One region of the Comamonas sp. SY3 genome, then DNA from elsewhere that is predicted to be linked to it. Evidence: predicted binding sites of a transcription regulator. Region 1 holds the regulator's gene; each other region holds the start of a gene.
The links. Region 1 encodes sigma-54, which starts transcription at its own class of promoters, with help from an activator protein. Its sites were predicted from a motif close to TGGCANGNAANCTGCTTT; they were not measured.

Region 1 (3,341 bases):
ACCGTGTCCGTGTGATCCTGACCCCCAAGGCAGATGGCAAGGCGGACGACAAGGCCAGCAGTCCGGCCAAGCCCGCAGCCGACGACAAGACGCCATTGCGCCCCAGCACCCAACTGAACGACGGAGCCAAGTAACCGTGGCAGAGAATTCGTCGACCATTTCCGTCAACGCCCGGGTGGCCACCAGCGACCAGCGCAGCCAGCTCGAGGTGTTGCATCTGGAGAAATCCTACGGCAGCCGCAAGGTGGTCAAGGACGTATCGCTGTCCGTGCGCAAGGGCGAAGTGGTGGGTTTGCTCGGCCCCAACGGCGCTGGCAAGACCACCTCGTTCTACATGATCGTCGGCCTGGTGCGCAGCGATGGCGGCGACATCCGCATCGATGGGCAGTCGGTCGCCAATATGCCGATCCACCAGCGCTCGCAGCTGGGCCTGTCCTACCTGCCGCAGGAAGCCTCGATCTTCCGCAAACTCAGCGTGCAGGACAACGTACGCGCCGTGCTGGAGCTGCAAAAGGACGAGCATGGCAAGTCGCTGTCGCGCGCCGAGGTCGAGCGCCAGCTGACCGCATTGCTGCAGGAGCTGCGTGTCGAGCATCTGCGCGAGTCGCCATCGGTCGCGCTCTCTGGTGGTGAGCGCCGGCGGGTCGAAATCGCCCGCGCGCTGGCCACCCAGCCCCGTTTCATCCTGCTCGACGAACCCTTCGCCGGCATTGACCCGATCGCCGTGATCGAGATCCAGCGCATTGTGGCTTTCCTCAAGGAACGTGGCATTGGCGTGCTGATCACTGACCACAATGTGCGTGAAACCCTGGGTATCTGTGACCATGCCTGCATCATCAGCGATGGCAAGGTGCTGGCCGCAGGGACGCCGCAAGAGATTGTGGAGAACGCAGAGGTTCGGAGGGTGTACCTGGGTGAGCATTTCCGCATGTGATACTGCACGCCCTGGCGGGCGTGCGAGCCAAGAAGCCGCCCCTCACATTGGGGCTGGCGGGGCTGATCCGTTGCCAGCTGCCGCAGCCGCAGCGGGGGCTCTGCGATGATGCCTTCGCTGTCACTGCGCGTATCGCAGAACCTGACGCTGACGCCTCAGCTGCAGCAGTCGATCCGCCTGCTGCAGCTGTCCACGCAGGAGCTGACGCAGGAAGTCGAGCAGATGCTCGACGAAAACCCGTTTCTGGAGCGCGAGGGCGATGATGCGCCCGAATCCGAACCGGGCAAGGACGCCGCCGAATCTGCTGAATCTGCCGAGTCCACCGAGGCTGCAGATGCGGCCGACAAGGTTGCCGACCTCGTGACCGGCACCGACCCCGGCAACACCAGCGATTTCGAGCCGGGTGCATCGGATCTGCCGCTGGACTTTGGCGCCGGCAAGGAAACCGGCGTAGATGCCGAGGCAGCTGCGGGCGATTCGGCATCGGACTGGGAAGAGTGGGGCGGCGAGCTGCCGGCCCGTGCCAGTGCGGGCGATGACGATGACGAAACGCCGATGTCCGAGCGGCGCAGCGAGCACCTGAGCCTGCAGGATGTGCTGCACCGCCAGGCGCTGTCGTTGCGCCTGTGCCAGGAAGACCGGGCAGCGCTCTATTTTCTGATCGAATCGCTGAACGACGACGGCTACCTCGAAGAAACACTCGCCGAGCTGGCACAAAGCTTTGGCGATGCCAGCGACCCCGAGCGCTACGAAGCACTGCTGCACCACCTGACGGTGGCGCTGCGCCTGTTGCAAAGCCTGGAACCCATCGGTGTGGGCGCACGCAACCTGTCCGAATGCATGCAGCTGCAGATCAAGGCCCAGCAGCGGCTGCTGGATGAAGAGGGCTCGGACACGCCCGAGGCCGATGCGCTGGCGCTGGAGACCGCGTTGCTGGTCTGCCAGGAATCCCTCGACCTGCTGGCGCGCCGCGATGTGCGCAAGCTGATGCAGCTGACCGGCTGCAACGAGGCGGCGGTGCGCAGCGCGCTGGGGCTGATTGCCAAACTCGAACCCCGCCCGGGCCGGCCCTATGCCGATGTGGACCGCAATGCCATCATCCCCGATGTCATCGTGCGCCCCAGCAACGAGCGCGGCCTGCCGGTGCCCGGCTTCAGCGTGCAGCTCAATGCCGAGGTGATGCCGCGCCTGCGCGTGCAGGATGTCTATGCCAATGCCTTGCGCAGCCACAAGGGCTGCGAGGGCCATGGCGCCCTGCAGCAGCGGCTGCAGGAGGCGCGCTGGTTCATCAAGAACATCCAGCAGCGCTTTGACACTATCTTGCGTGTCTCGCAGGCCATTGTGGAGCGCCAGCGCAATTTCTTTGTGCATGGCGAGCTGGCGATGCGCCCGATGGTGCTGCGCGAGATCGCCGATGAGCTGGGTCTGCACGAATCCACGATCAGCCGCGTGACCACGGCCAAGTACATGGCCACGCCGCAGGGCACCTTCGAGCTCAAGTACTTCTTCGGCTCGGGCCTGGGCACCGAGACGGGCGGCAGCGCCTCCAGTACGGCGGTCAAGGCGCTGATCAAGCAGTTGCTGGACGAGGAAAGCGCGAAGAAGCCGCTGTCGGACGCAAAAATTGCCGACCTGCTGCAGGCCCAGGGCATTGAATGCGCGCGCCGCACCGTGGCCAAGTACCGCGAAGCGATGCGCATCCCGCCGGCCAGCCTGCGCAAGGCGCTGTAAACGCAGGCAGCACGGGCCATGAAAAAACCGCAGTGGCGTTGCACACTGCGGTTTTTGCGTTGAGGCGCTGCGGTTTTACTTCGGCCACAGCCACCAGATGAACAAGGCCAGCACGGCCAGCATCAGGCCGAACTTGGTCAGCTTGTAGGCCGTCTTGTTCCAGGCCTTGAAGCGGCGGCGGTACTGGCCCATGTAGAAGGAGACCTTGAAGATGCGGCTGATGAAGCCGCGCGGATCGCCTTCGTTGTTGGGCGAGCTGGCAGCAGCCACCACATGCGTGCCCAGCCAGCGGTTGAGCCACTGCGCAAAGCCATTCGTCATCGGGCGCTCGACATCGCAGAACAGCACGATGCGGTTGCCCTCGGACCGGTTCTCGGCCCAGTGCATATAGGTCTCGTCAAAGACCACGCCTTCGCCCTCGCGCCAGCTGTAGGGCGTGCCATCGACTTCGATCATGCAGCGGTCGTCATTGGGTGCCAGCACGGCCAGGTGGTAACGCAGCGATCCGGCGTAGGGATCGCGGTGCAGGTTGAGCTTGGCGCCGGGCGGCAGCTCGGCAAACATGGCCGCCTTGATGCCGGGGATGGACTGCACCAGCGCCGTGGTCTTGGGGCAAAGCTCCATTGCCGAGGGGTGGGCCTGGCCGTACCACTTCAGGTAGAAGCGCTTCCAGCCG
Region 2 (3,341 bases), on a different contig from region 1:
TTCGCAGCTGATGATCTCGGTGCCCGGCCCGATGATGATGTCCACCCCTGGCTGCGTGTCCGGGTTGCCTGCCTTGCCGATCGCGGCAATGCGGCCGCCCTTGAGTCCAATGTCCGCCTTGACGATGCCCCAGTGGTCGATGATCAGCGCATTGGTCAGCACCGTGTCCATCGCGCCCTGCGCACTGCTGCGCTGGCTTTGCGCCATGCCGTCCCGGATGGTCTTGCCACCGCCAAACTTCACCTCTTCACCGTAGCCGCCTGCGCGCAGGGTGAAGTCCTGCTCCACCTGCACGACCAGCGCGGTATCGGCCAGGCGCAGGCGGTCACCCACCGTAGGCCCATAGGTTTCCGCGTATGCGCGTCTGTCCATCGTTGCCATCAGAACCATCCTGTCTTAGAACGCAGGCTCGCAGGCTGCGTGCTGCGCATCATTCCAGCGCCCCTTGCACCAGGCCGCGAAAGCCGTAGATCTGCCGGTCACCACCGATGTCCACCAGCTCCACCGTGCGCTGCTGGCCGGGCTCAAAGCGCACGGCCATGCCGCTGGCAATATGCAGGCGCATGCCGTGGGCCGCCTGGCGGTCAAACACCAGACCGGCATTGGTCTCGGCAAAGTGGTAGTGCGAGCCGACCTGGATGGGCCGGTCGCTGGCGTTGTGCACCACCAGGCTGGTGGTGCGGCGCCCCGGGTTCAGCGTATGTTCGCCGGCGTCCAGCAGCAGTTCACCTGGGATCATCGTGCGGCTCCTCGTCAGGCCAGGCGGGTCAGCATGGCTGCGCCCAAGACGGCGGTGGCGCCGCCCGCCAGCCTGGCCAGCCAGCGGTGGCGCTGCATGAACACCTTGCCCAGCACCATGCCGGCAACATGCAGCAGGGCCGAGCCCAGCGCCATGCCCGCCAGCGCGCCGGCAGATGCCAGTGCAGAATCGGCCGCCAGCTCAAAGCCGTGGGCCGCACCATGGAAAAACGCAAACACCCCGGCCAGCGCAGCGGCCAGCACCCAGGGCATCTGCTTTTGCACGGCCACCAGCAGGCCCAGTACCAGCACCGATGCGGCAATCATCGGCTCCACGCCAGGCACCCACAGGCCCGCAAAACCTGCCAGTGCGCCGGCCACCAGCAGGGCCACAAAGGCAGCCGGTGCGCGCCAGGCGGGCGTTACGGTCAGCGCACTCCAGGCACCCACGGCCAGCATGGCCGCCATGTGGTCGGCACCGGTAAAGGGGTGGGCAAAGGCATGGCCAAAGCTGCTCAAAAAGCCATGGTGGCCGCCGCCATCGCTGCCGACATGGGCGAGTGCAGACAGGGGCAAGGCAGCAGCGGCAAGCGCCACACTGGCAGAGAGTTTCTTGAAGTTCATGGTGCTATCTTGCGCAGGGGAAAGAAGGAGTTCAGACAATGGGCTCGTGCACGGTGACGAGCTTGGTGCCATCGGGGAAGGTGGCCTCGATCTGGATATCGGCAATCATCTCGGGGATGCCCTCCATCACATCGGCGCGGGTCAACACTGTGCGGCCGGCGCTCATCAGCTGGGCAACGGTTTGGCCATCGCGCGCACCTTCCATCACAAAGGCGCTGATCAGGGCCACCGCCTCGGGGTAGTTCAGCTTGAGCCCCCGGGCCAGGCGCCGCTCGGCCAGCAAGGCGGCGGTAAAGATCAGCAGCTTGTCTTTTTCGCGAGGTGTCAGTTCCATACACACTGCAAAGCAAGGCACATGCCAAGGGCCGCAGCGGCAGCGCATGCACGCTTTCCGTGCTGCATCGCCAAACCTCTGCACCACAAGCATGCAAGCCTGGCGCAGATGCACCAATTCAGCGCAGCCCGCACCCCAGCGCAGTGCAGTTCCTGGCACGTGGCTTGCAAAAGCCCAGGCATGTCCTGCGCACCCATCTCGCCTCCGATCCCGGCCCCTGGGCTTTGCTGCCCAGCGGCGACTCCGCACCAGCGCCAGCCATGAGCTGGCATGCCCAATTGGCGCTGCAGTACCACCCGCACGCCGGCAAGACCTCGGTGCATTTCAGCCACGATGGCCCGCTGCGCATCCTCAAAAGCCTCTACCCCGAAGGCCCGGGCATTTGCCACAACGTGCTGGTGCACCCGCCCGGTGGTCTGGTGGGCGGTGATGTGCTGGATATCTCGGTGGAGGTAGGGGCAGGCGCGCATGCGCTGGTGACCACACCGGGGGCGACGCGCTTTTACAAGAGCAATGGCCAGCCGGCCTTGCAGCGCACCCGCCTGCAGCTGCAGGCCGGCGCCCGGCTGGAATGGCTGCCGCTGGAGGCCATTGCCTACAACGCCTGCGATGCAGCCAATGAGCTGCAGATGGAGCTGGCACCCGGCGCAGAGCTGCTGAGCTGGGACATCACCGCGCTGGGCCTGCCGCTGGCGGGCCAACCCTTTGTGCAAGGGGTGTTCTCCCAGCACATCGCCTGGCCAGGGCATTTTCTGGAGCGTGGCCGCATCCGGGCCGATGATGGGCTGCTGCTCAACGGCCAGCTCGGTCTGGCCGGCCAGCGCTGCATGGGCAGCCTGGTCTACGCCAGCGGCTCGCCGATCGCCCGCGCCCAGCGCGAAGCGCTGCTGGAGAGCACCCAGCTGCTGCTGGAGGCCGCGCCTGCAGAGGTGATGGCAGGCGTGACCGCGCCGAACGAGCACATGCTGGTGCTGCGCGGCCTGGCGCCGGTGGTGGAGCCGGCCATGCAGCTGTGGAAGACAGTCTGGGGCCACTGGCGCAGCAGCCTCTGGGGCCTGCCGGCGCAGCGGCCGCGCATCTGGTCGATGTAAGAAGCTGTTCTAAGGGGCTGCCTGCCCCACTCGCCTGCGCGATTGCGCGCTCAGGCGCCGTCGATCAGCTGCTCGATGTCTTTGGCCAGGGTATCGACCGGCGTGCCGTAGCGGCTGTACAGGCGCAGGCGGCCTTCCGGGTCGAAGATGTAGTCGCCCGCGGTGTGGTCCATCGTGTAGCTGCCCGGGGTCTGGCCCTCGACCCGCTTGTAGTAGACCTTGAAGTCCTTGGCCATCCTGGCCGTTTCCTCGTCGCTGCCGCGCAGCGCCAGAAAACTGGGATCGAAGTTGGCCAGGTAGGCCTGCAGGATCTCGGGCGTATCACGGGCAGGATCGACCGAGGCAAAGATCACCTGCAGCTTGTCGCCCTTGGCGCCGAGCTTTTGCTTGACCGCTGCCAGATCACCCAAGGTGGTCGGGCAGACATCGGGGCACTGGGTAAAGCCAAAGAACACCAGCACGACCTTGCCCTTGAAGTCCGCCATGCTGCGGCGCTGGCCATGCTGGTCGGGCATCGAAAAATCCTGGCCATACTCTTTGCTGCCCGTCAGGTC
Region 3 (3,341 bases), on a different contig from region 1:
ACCCTGCACTCGGCCAATCCTTTTGATGTTTGCCTATTTGACGCCAGTAACCAATATTCCTCCGAATACCAATTATTACACCAACACTAGTAATACCAAAAAAAATTGCAGCGGGCAATAACCATTGCTGCAAGGAGCTTCTCTCCAATGGGAAATACCAGCCTAAAAAACCAACCCCGCCTTCAGCAGAAAACAACAAGCACATACTAAATACCCAGCACGCATAGGCATTCCATAGCATCCAGCGCCGTACTTTCGGCTGCCAATAGCATCTTTTCAGAGCCGCCTCCGACATTGCCATGCCAAAACCCTGTTTAACATAGTGCCACCCCACACTGATCCCGTAGAGAAAAATGACTAAGGTAAGCACGAAATCATCGCCATGCAAATACTTTACAATACCAATAACTAATAATATCGACAACCCTAGTGGAACTATGATAGCAGCGACCCACCAACGGATTTGAAACGTTTTTTGAAACTCACTTGTTTTAATTTTTGGATACATTTCAAAAAAAAGTTTATAAGAGGCCATAAAATGAGGATGATTCATGAAATTCGAAAAAATCATCATCAAAACACCAAAAGGCGCGATCCAAGCCTCATTTAATCCTATAAAAACTGCGATCAATACCAAGAGTGAGTAGCCACCCATTGCCGCCTTGGAGTAACCTCTCATCTCCCCTCCTTATAATAATTAAAAAAAAGAGGCCGAAGCCTCTTTTAATAGATATATCTTTATTTATTAAGGGTTAGGAGCCGCCGCTGCTGCACGGCAGGCTTGTGGACGGAATTTTTGATTTACAGTACCGCCTGTGCAGTCCCACAATTGACCACCATTCGTTGTTGCAAAAGTGATAGTTTGGCCCGATGCGCGGGAATTAGAGCCCATCGTCCCAGTTATAGTGCCATTCGGATAGGTGCCGGCAACAGTGCCGCCTAACGATGAATATTTACCGGTCAAATTCACTGCGATCGATCCAGCAGCAACTGATTGGTTATTTGTTCCATCAGATTGGACCAGGCGTGGCCATGCATTTTCATTAGCACCGTATTCAGACAACGGAGCCTTCAGCCCGCCCAGCAGTTCTGTTGGTTCCGCCACCTGGGCGCGGGTGACGTAATCGTTATAAGCAGGCAAAGCCACAGCAGCCAAAATACCGATAATCGCCACAACGATCATCAGTTCGATCAGGGTGAAACCCTTTTGCATCTTACGCAACATTTTGAATCCTCTCTATGTAACCAGTGATTAGGTAGCCTTGTCGAACGACTTGGCGTGCTTCACTTACTGCAAGTGCTGTGCCAACTTCTAGCGCCCATACATCTCGCGGCGTTGACTGACAAAAATGCGGCGTTTTGTTAACTTATTGTGCAAGACGTTCATAAATGTCAGCAAGCCAAGATGTCTGCCATTTTTGTCACCTTCTGAACGCCTGTGCAAGCTATGCGCATGGGCGGCAGAAACAGAAACGGCACCCGAAAGTGCCGCTGCGTCTCTTGAGGACTTGACTATATAAGCCCAAGGTTCAGAGTCCTAACCCCAAAACTCATAAGCCATCCCCGCCAGCTCAATCCTGTCCCCCTTGTGCATCGACAAAGCCACGCCATTGAGCGCCTGGCCGTTGAGCACCACATCAGCCGAACCATCGACCTTGGTAGCAACGTATCCCTTGCCGCGCTTGGTCAGTGCAGCGACGGCGATGCCGGGGCGGCCGACCGTGGTGACGACCTTGGACAAAATGATGTCTTCGCTCGCCGCTGACGGCGCGCAGGTAGGGGCTGGGGGTGTAGGGCTGCCCTTCGGCGGGGGGGAAGTCTGCGGGGACGGTGGGGCTGTCTTCGCCGTCATCGGCATGCGCGGGCTTGGCGGTCAGGCTGCCGGCTTCGCTGGCATGCAGGTAATGGCTCTCGGGCACCAAAGAGTTCATCAAAAAGCGGATGCGGCATTTGCCGACGTCCAGCAGGTCGCCGCTTTGCAGTACCTGGCGGCGCACTTTCAAGCCGTTGACCTTGGTACCGTTGGTGCTGCCCAGATCTTCGACGACGACGATGCCGATCTTCTTCTCATAGGTGAACGCCACATGCTCGCCGCTGACCGCCATGTCGGTCAGCACGATGTCATTGGTGGAACGGCGCCCCAAGGTGACCCTGGACTCGGTCAGCACGTAGTCCTGTATCACCACACCATCTAGCGAAACTATGAGTCTTGGCATATTGATAAACCTCAGCGCGATTATATGCAAATAAGCTATACAAATGACGTTGGCGATACGCTGTTGACAAAGGATCACGATGTGTTGCGGACTCCCGTGATTTAGCTAATGGTTAACCCTATAAATACCCTTGATCGATGCGCCCCCTGAAGCACATCGCCAAGCGCAGCAGCGGTTTATCTTGATGCCTGCAATGGGTTCGCGGGCGTTGCGCTGCTCACGCCGTAGCTGCCGCAGGGGCGCACCGGGGCGGTACACGTGGCCCGTGCAAAACCGAAGCCCTGAAAAGCAAAAAGCGCCCTAAGGCGCTTTAGCGAGAGAGAAATGCAGACCCGGTCAGTGTGCAGGCGCTGTATTGCGCTTTTGCAGCCACAGGCCCAAGCCCACCACCAGCGCGGCGCCAGCAGCGGCAGCCAGGTAGTGCAGTGCAGGATTCGCTTCGACAAAGCCGTGCAGCAGCTTGTCGTTCATGATGGTCTCGCCACCCACCCAGCCGATGAGGCCGGCACCCAGAATCACGATGACCGGGAAGCGCTCCATCAGCTTGATCATCAACGTGGAGCCAAAGATCACCAGCGGGATCGAGATCGCCAGGCCCAGGATCAGCAGCAGCATATTGCCGCCCGCAGCAGCCGCCACGGCAATCACATTGTCCAGGCTCATCACCAGATCGGCGATCAGGATGGTGCGAATGGCGGCCATCATCGTGCCGGTGCCCTTGCCCGCGCCCTCTTCTTCGTCGTGGCTGGTCAGCAGTTGCAGGCCAATCCACAGCAGCAGGCAGCCGCCAACGATCTGCAGGAAGGACAGCTCCAGCAGCTTGGCCGCCACCACGGTCAGCACGATGCGCAGCACCACGGCGGCACCGGAGCCGAACATGATGGCTTTTCTTTGTTGTTCAGGGGGCAGGGAGCGCGCTGCAAGCGCGATGACGACGGCGTTGTCGCCCGAGAGAATGATGTTGATCCAGATGATCTTGACCAGCCCGATCCAGAAGTCGGGATGATTGACGTAATCCATGTTGCGCTCCGTAGTTATGAATAAAGACGCCAGACCTGAACGATCTGGCGTCTTCTTTTTATGGAGTACGCAGTTTAGCGGGGCACGCAGCCCCTGGCATGCGTA
Region 4 (3,341 bases), on a different contig from region 1:
CCTGGGCATCATCACCCGCGTGCTGCTGCGCCTGCGGCCCGCTCCGCAGGCCAAGGCCACCTGCATGGTGGCCCTGCCGGGTTTTGACGAGGCGCTGGCGGTGCTGGCGCGCATGCAAGGCCGCTTTGGCAACAGCGTGGCCGCGTTCGAGCTGATGTGGAGCGACTTTGTGCAGACCTCCATGCAGTGGCAAAAGCTCCAGCCCGCGTTTGCCCAGCAGCATCCGCTGCAGGCGCTGATCGATGTGGACGGCAAGGACGAGGCCGCGTTGCGCGCTGCGGTGGAAGAGGCCTTGGGCGAGGCCATGGAGGCCGGCGAGGTGGTGGACGCGGTGATTGCGCAATCGGGCGAGCAGGCCAGGAGCCTGTGGAAGCTGCGTGAGGCGCCGGCCGAGATGACGGCGCACATGCACCCGCCGGTGAACTTCGACGTCAGCCTGCCCCAGGTGGATATTGGCCGCTTTGCCGCTGCCTGCCGCGCCGCCTTTGATGCGCGCTGGCCCGGCCACCACAGCCTGTTCTTTGGCCATGTGGGCGACGGCAACCTGCACGTGACCACCGACAGCCAAACCATCAACGGCGAGGACGAGGCGCTGGAAGCCGTGCTGTACGGCCTGGTGCAGCAGTTCCAGGGCAGTGTTTCTGCCGAGCATGGCATTGGCCTGCACAAGATGCCCTACCTGGGCTTTAGCCGCACCCCGCAGGAGCTGGCCGCCATGCGCGCGATCAAGCAAGCGCTCGATCCGCTGGGGCTGATGAACCCGGGCAAGGTGTTCGCGGCGGACTGAATCCCGTTTTCGCCCCTGTCTTGGAGACCGGCGCCTGCAGCGATGCATGCGCCGGTTTTGCTTTTGGGGGCTGGTCCATGGCCCAGGGCACCGATGTGGTGCGATCTGGCTTTACCCCTTGGCCTCGCCCGCACTGCGCATGCCCGCAGACCCCGTCTCCAGGCGCTTTCCCGTCCGATGGCATAGAAACTGCTACCTTTTGAAACAAACCCGCAATGGATGACAACGTACAAAGGGGATGGCATGCAAATGGTGCAGATGGCTGCGATTGACAAGGCCGATACGGCCTGGCTCTTGGTCTCTACGGTGCTGGTGTTGCTGATGACACTGCCGGGCATTGCGCTCTTCTATGCCGGGCTGGTGCGGCGCAAGAACGTGGTCAATACCATGGTGGCGGTGTTTGCGGTGGCGGCCATGGTGGCGCTGACCTGGTTTGCGCTGGGCTATTCGCTGGCATTCAGCAAGTCGTCGGCCTGGCTGGGCGGGCTGGAGAGGGCCTGGTTCTCGCCCATGCGCCTGGATGCGGCGGCCGGCACCGTGTCCGTCAGCCACCTGGCGCCGCACCTGCCCGAATCGCTGTATGCGCTGTTCCAGATGGCGTTTGCCGTCATCACCACCACCTTGATCATTGGCGCCGTGGTCGAGCGCATGCGCTTTTCGGCACTGCTGCTGTTCTCTGCGCTGTGGAGTGTGCTGGTCTATGCACCGGTGGCCCATTGGGTGTGGGAGAGCGATGGCTGGCTCAACAAGCTGGGCGCGCTGGACTTTGCCGGCGGCGCGGTGGTGCACGTCAATGCGGGGGTGTCAGCGCTCGTCTGCGCGGCCATGCTGGGCCGGCGCCAGGGCTATGGCCGCCAGGCCTTTGAGCCGCACAGCCTGGGCTGGACCGCGATGGGCGCCGCACTGCTGCTGATTGGCTGGTTTGGCTTCAATGCCGGCTCGGCCCTGTCGGCCGATGGCCGGGCCGCGCTGGCCATGCTGGTGACCATGGTGGCCGCTGCGGCTGGTGCGCTGTCCTGGATGCTGGTCGAGTGGTGGGTGCGCGGCGCCCCCACCTTGCTGGGTGTGCTCTCGGGCCTGATTGGTGGCCTGGTGGCCATCACACCGGCTGCCGGTTTTGTGCAGGTAGGCGGTGCGGTCGCCATTGGCCTGATCGCGGGCGTGGCCTGCTTTTGGGGCGCCACCTGGCTCAAGCGCCGGCTAGGTGTGGATGACTCGCTTGATGTGTTTGGCGTGCACGGCGTGGGCGGCATTGCCGGCTCACTGCTCACCGCCGTGTTTGCCGACCGGGCCATTGCCGGGGTGGACGCCACGGTGCTGAACCAGCTGGTCGCGGTGGCGGCGGTGGCCCTCTACAGCGCGGTGGGCAGCGCCATTTTGCTGACCTTGATTCGTGTGGTTCTGCCTTTGCGGGTGACCGCGCAGCAGGAGCTCGATGGGCTGGATGTCAGCCTGCACCAGGAAAGCCAAAACTGAGTTGCCATGCGCGGTGCCGCGCTGCGCCGCCGCGCCACCGGGTTGCACCGCCTTGGGCGTGCAGCCTGCCCATCAGGTTCTGCCACGGAGGAGCTTGTATGAACGACAGTGAACGCCTGGCCATCGCCGCGCATTTGCATGTGGCGCTGCGCCGCAAGACGGGCCGGGTGACCGATACCGAGTGGATGGCCAGCGATACCGCCTATGGCCAGGCGATGGCCCAGTTTGCGCTGAACCATGCCCGCAGCCACCAGGATGCGGAGCTCGAGCGGCTGGCGCTGCGTTTTGCGGCCAGTCTGCCGGGCGCGCCAGCACCGGCGTCAGCGACCCTGGCAACTGCAGCAGCGGTGCCGGCCGCCGATCCAGCTGCACCGCAGGGTCTGGTGGCTTCTGCCAAGCGCTATGTAGGCGGCTTGCGTTGAGGAGATTGCGAGAGGGAGGGCGGAGAAGCCCGAGAACGGATACAGATGGATTCGGAACAAATGATCCAATAATCTATTGAAAAAATACAAATGATCCTTATACTATGCGTATCGCTGCCGGCGCAGGGCTGGTGACGCATTGTGAAGGAGTGCTCGCATGAGCCATGTCATCCATCGTTCTCTGGCCCATGTGCCTCTTGTCGCAGTGGGCGGCAAAGGCGTGGAATTGTTCGACCAGGCCGGCAAGGCCTACCTGGATGCCAGCGGCGGGGCGGCGGTGTCCTGCCTGGGCCATGCGCACCCGGATGTGCTGGCGGCGATGCACCGCCAGCTCGACCAGCTGGCCTATGCCCACACCAGCTTTTTCACCACCGAGGTGCAAGAGGCGCTGGCCGACCACCTGGTCGCGCATGCACCCGCAGGCATGACCGGTGTCTACTTTGTCTCCGGCGGATCCGAGGCGGTGGAAGCGGCGCTGAAAATGGCGCGCCAGTATTTCGTCGAGATCGGCCAGCCCCAGCGCACCCACTTTGTTGCACGCCGCCAAAGCTACCACGGCAACACTTTGGGTGCCTTGGCTGTCGGCGGCAATGAATGGCGCCGCAAGCAGTTTGCCCCCATCCTGATGGACGTGGGCCGCGTGGCCCCGGCCTATG

Region 2: ACCQ08_RS13060 (urease subunit gamma) is a predicted target of sigma-54. The motif match lies at 1,706-1,723, and genes of this name have one in related genera.
Region 3: ACCQ08_RS05400 (pilin) is a predicted target of sigma-54. The motif match lies at 1,291-1,308, and genes of this name have one in related genera.
Region 4: ACCQ08_RS06280 (ammonium transporter) is a predicted target of sigma-54. The motif match lies at 966-983, and genes of this name have one in related genera.

What each region holds. Positions count from the first base shown of each region.
Region 1 covers NZ_JBGTYN010000020.1:45,413-48,753, forward strand. Annotated here, with positions in the region: gene lptA (lipopolysaccharide transport periplasmic protein LptA) at 1-134, shown strand, start outside; gene lptB (LPS export ABC transporter ATP-binding protein) at 158-934, shown strand; gene rpoN (RNA polymerase factor sigma-54) at 1,040-2,665, shown strand; gene ACCQ08_RS20255 (aspartyl/asparaginyl beta-hydroxylase domain-containing protein) at 2,741-3,341, opposite strand, start outside.
Region 2 covers NZ_JBGTYN010000008.1:200,902-204,242, forward strand. Annotated here, with positions in the region: gene ureC (urease subunit alpha) at 1-381, opposite strand, end outside; gene ACCQ08_RS13050 (urease subunit beta) at 431-739, opposite strand; gene ACCQ08_RS13055 (HupE/UreJ family protein) at 754-1,362, opposite strand; gene ACCQ08_RS13060 (urease subunit gamma) at 1,394-1,696, opposite strand; gene ACCQ08_RS13065 (urease accessory protein UreD) at 1,957-2,787, shown strand; gene ACCQ08_RS13070 (SCO family protein) at 2,838-3,341, opposite strand, start outside.
Region 3 covers NZ_JBGTYN010000003.1:114,307-117,647, forward strand. Annotated here, with positions in the region: gene ACCQ08_RS05395 (hypothetical protein) at 1-679, opposite strand, end outside; gene ACCQ08_RS05400 (pilin) at 746-1,225, opposite strand; gene ACCQ08_RS05405 (FHA domain-containing protein) at 1,638-2,216, opposite strand; gene ACCQ08_RS05410 (TerC family protein) at 2,553-3,236, opposite strand.
Region 4 covers NZ_JBGTYN010000003.1:316,564-319,904, reverse strand. Annotated here, with positions in the region: gene ACCQ08_RS06285 (FAD-binding oxidoreductase) at 1-787, shown strand, start outside; gene ACCQ08_RS06280 (ammonium transporter) at 1,031-2,263, shown strand; gene ACCQ08_RS06275 (hypothetical protein) at 2,362-2,685, shown strand; gene ACCQ08_RS06270 (aspartate aminotransferase family protein) at 2,843-3,341, shown strand, end outside.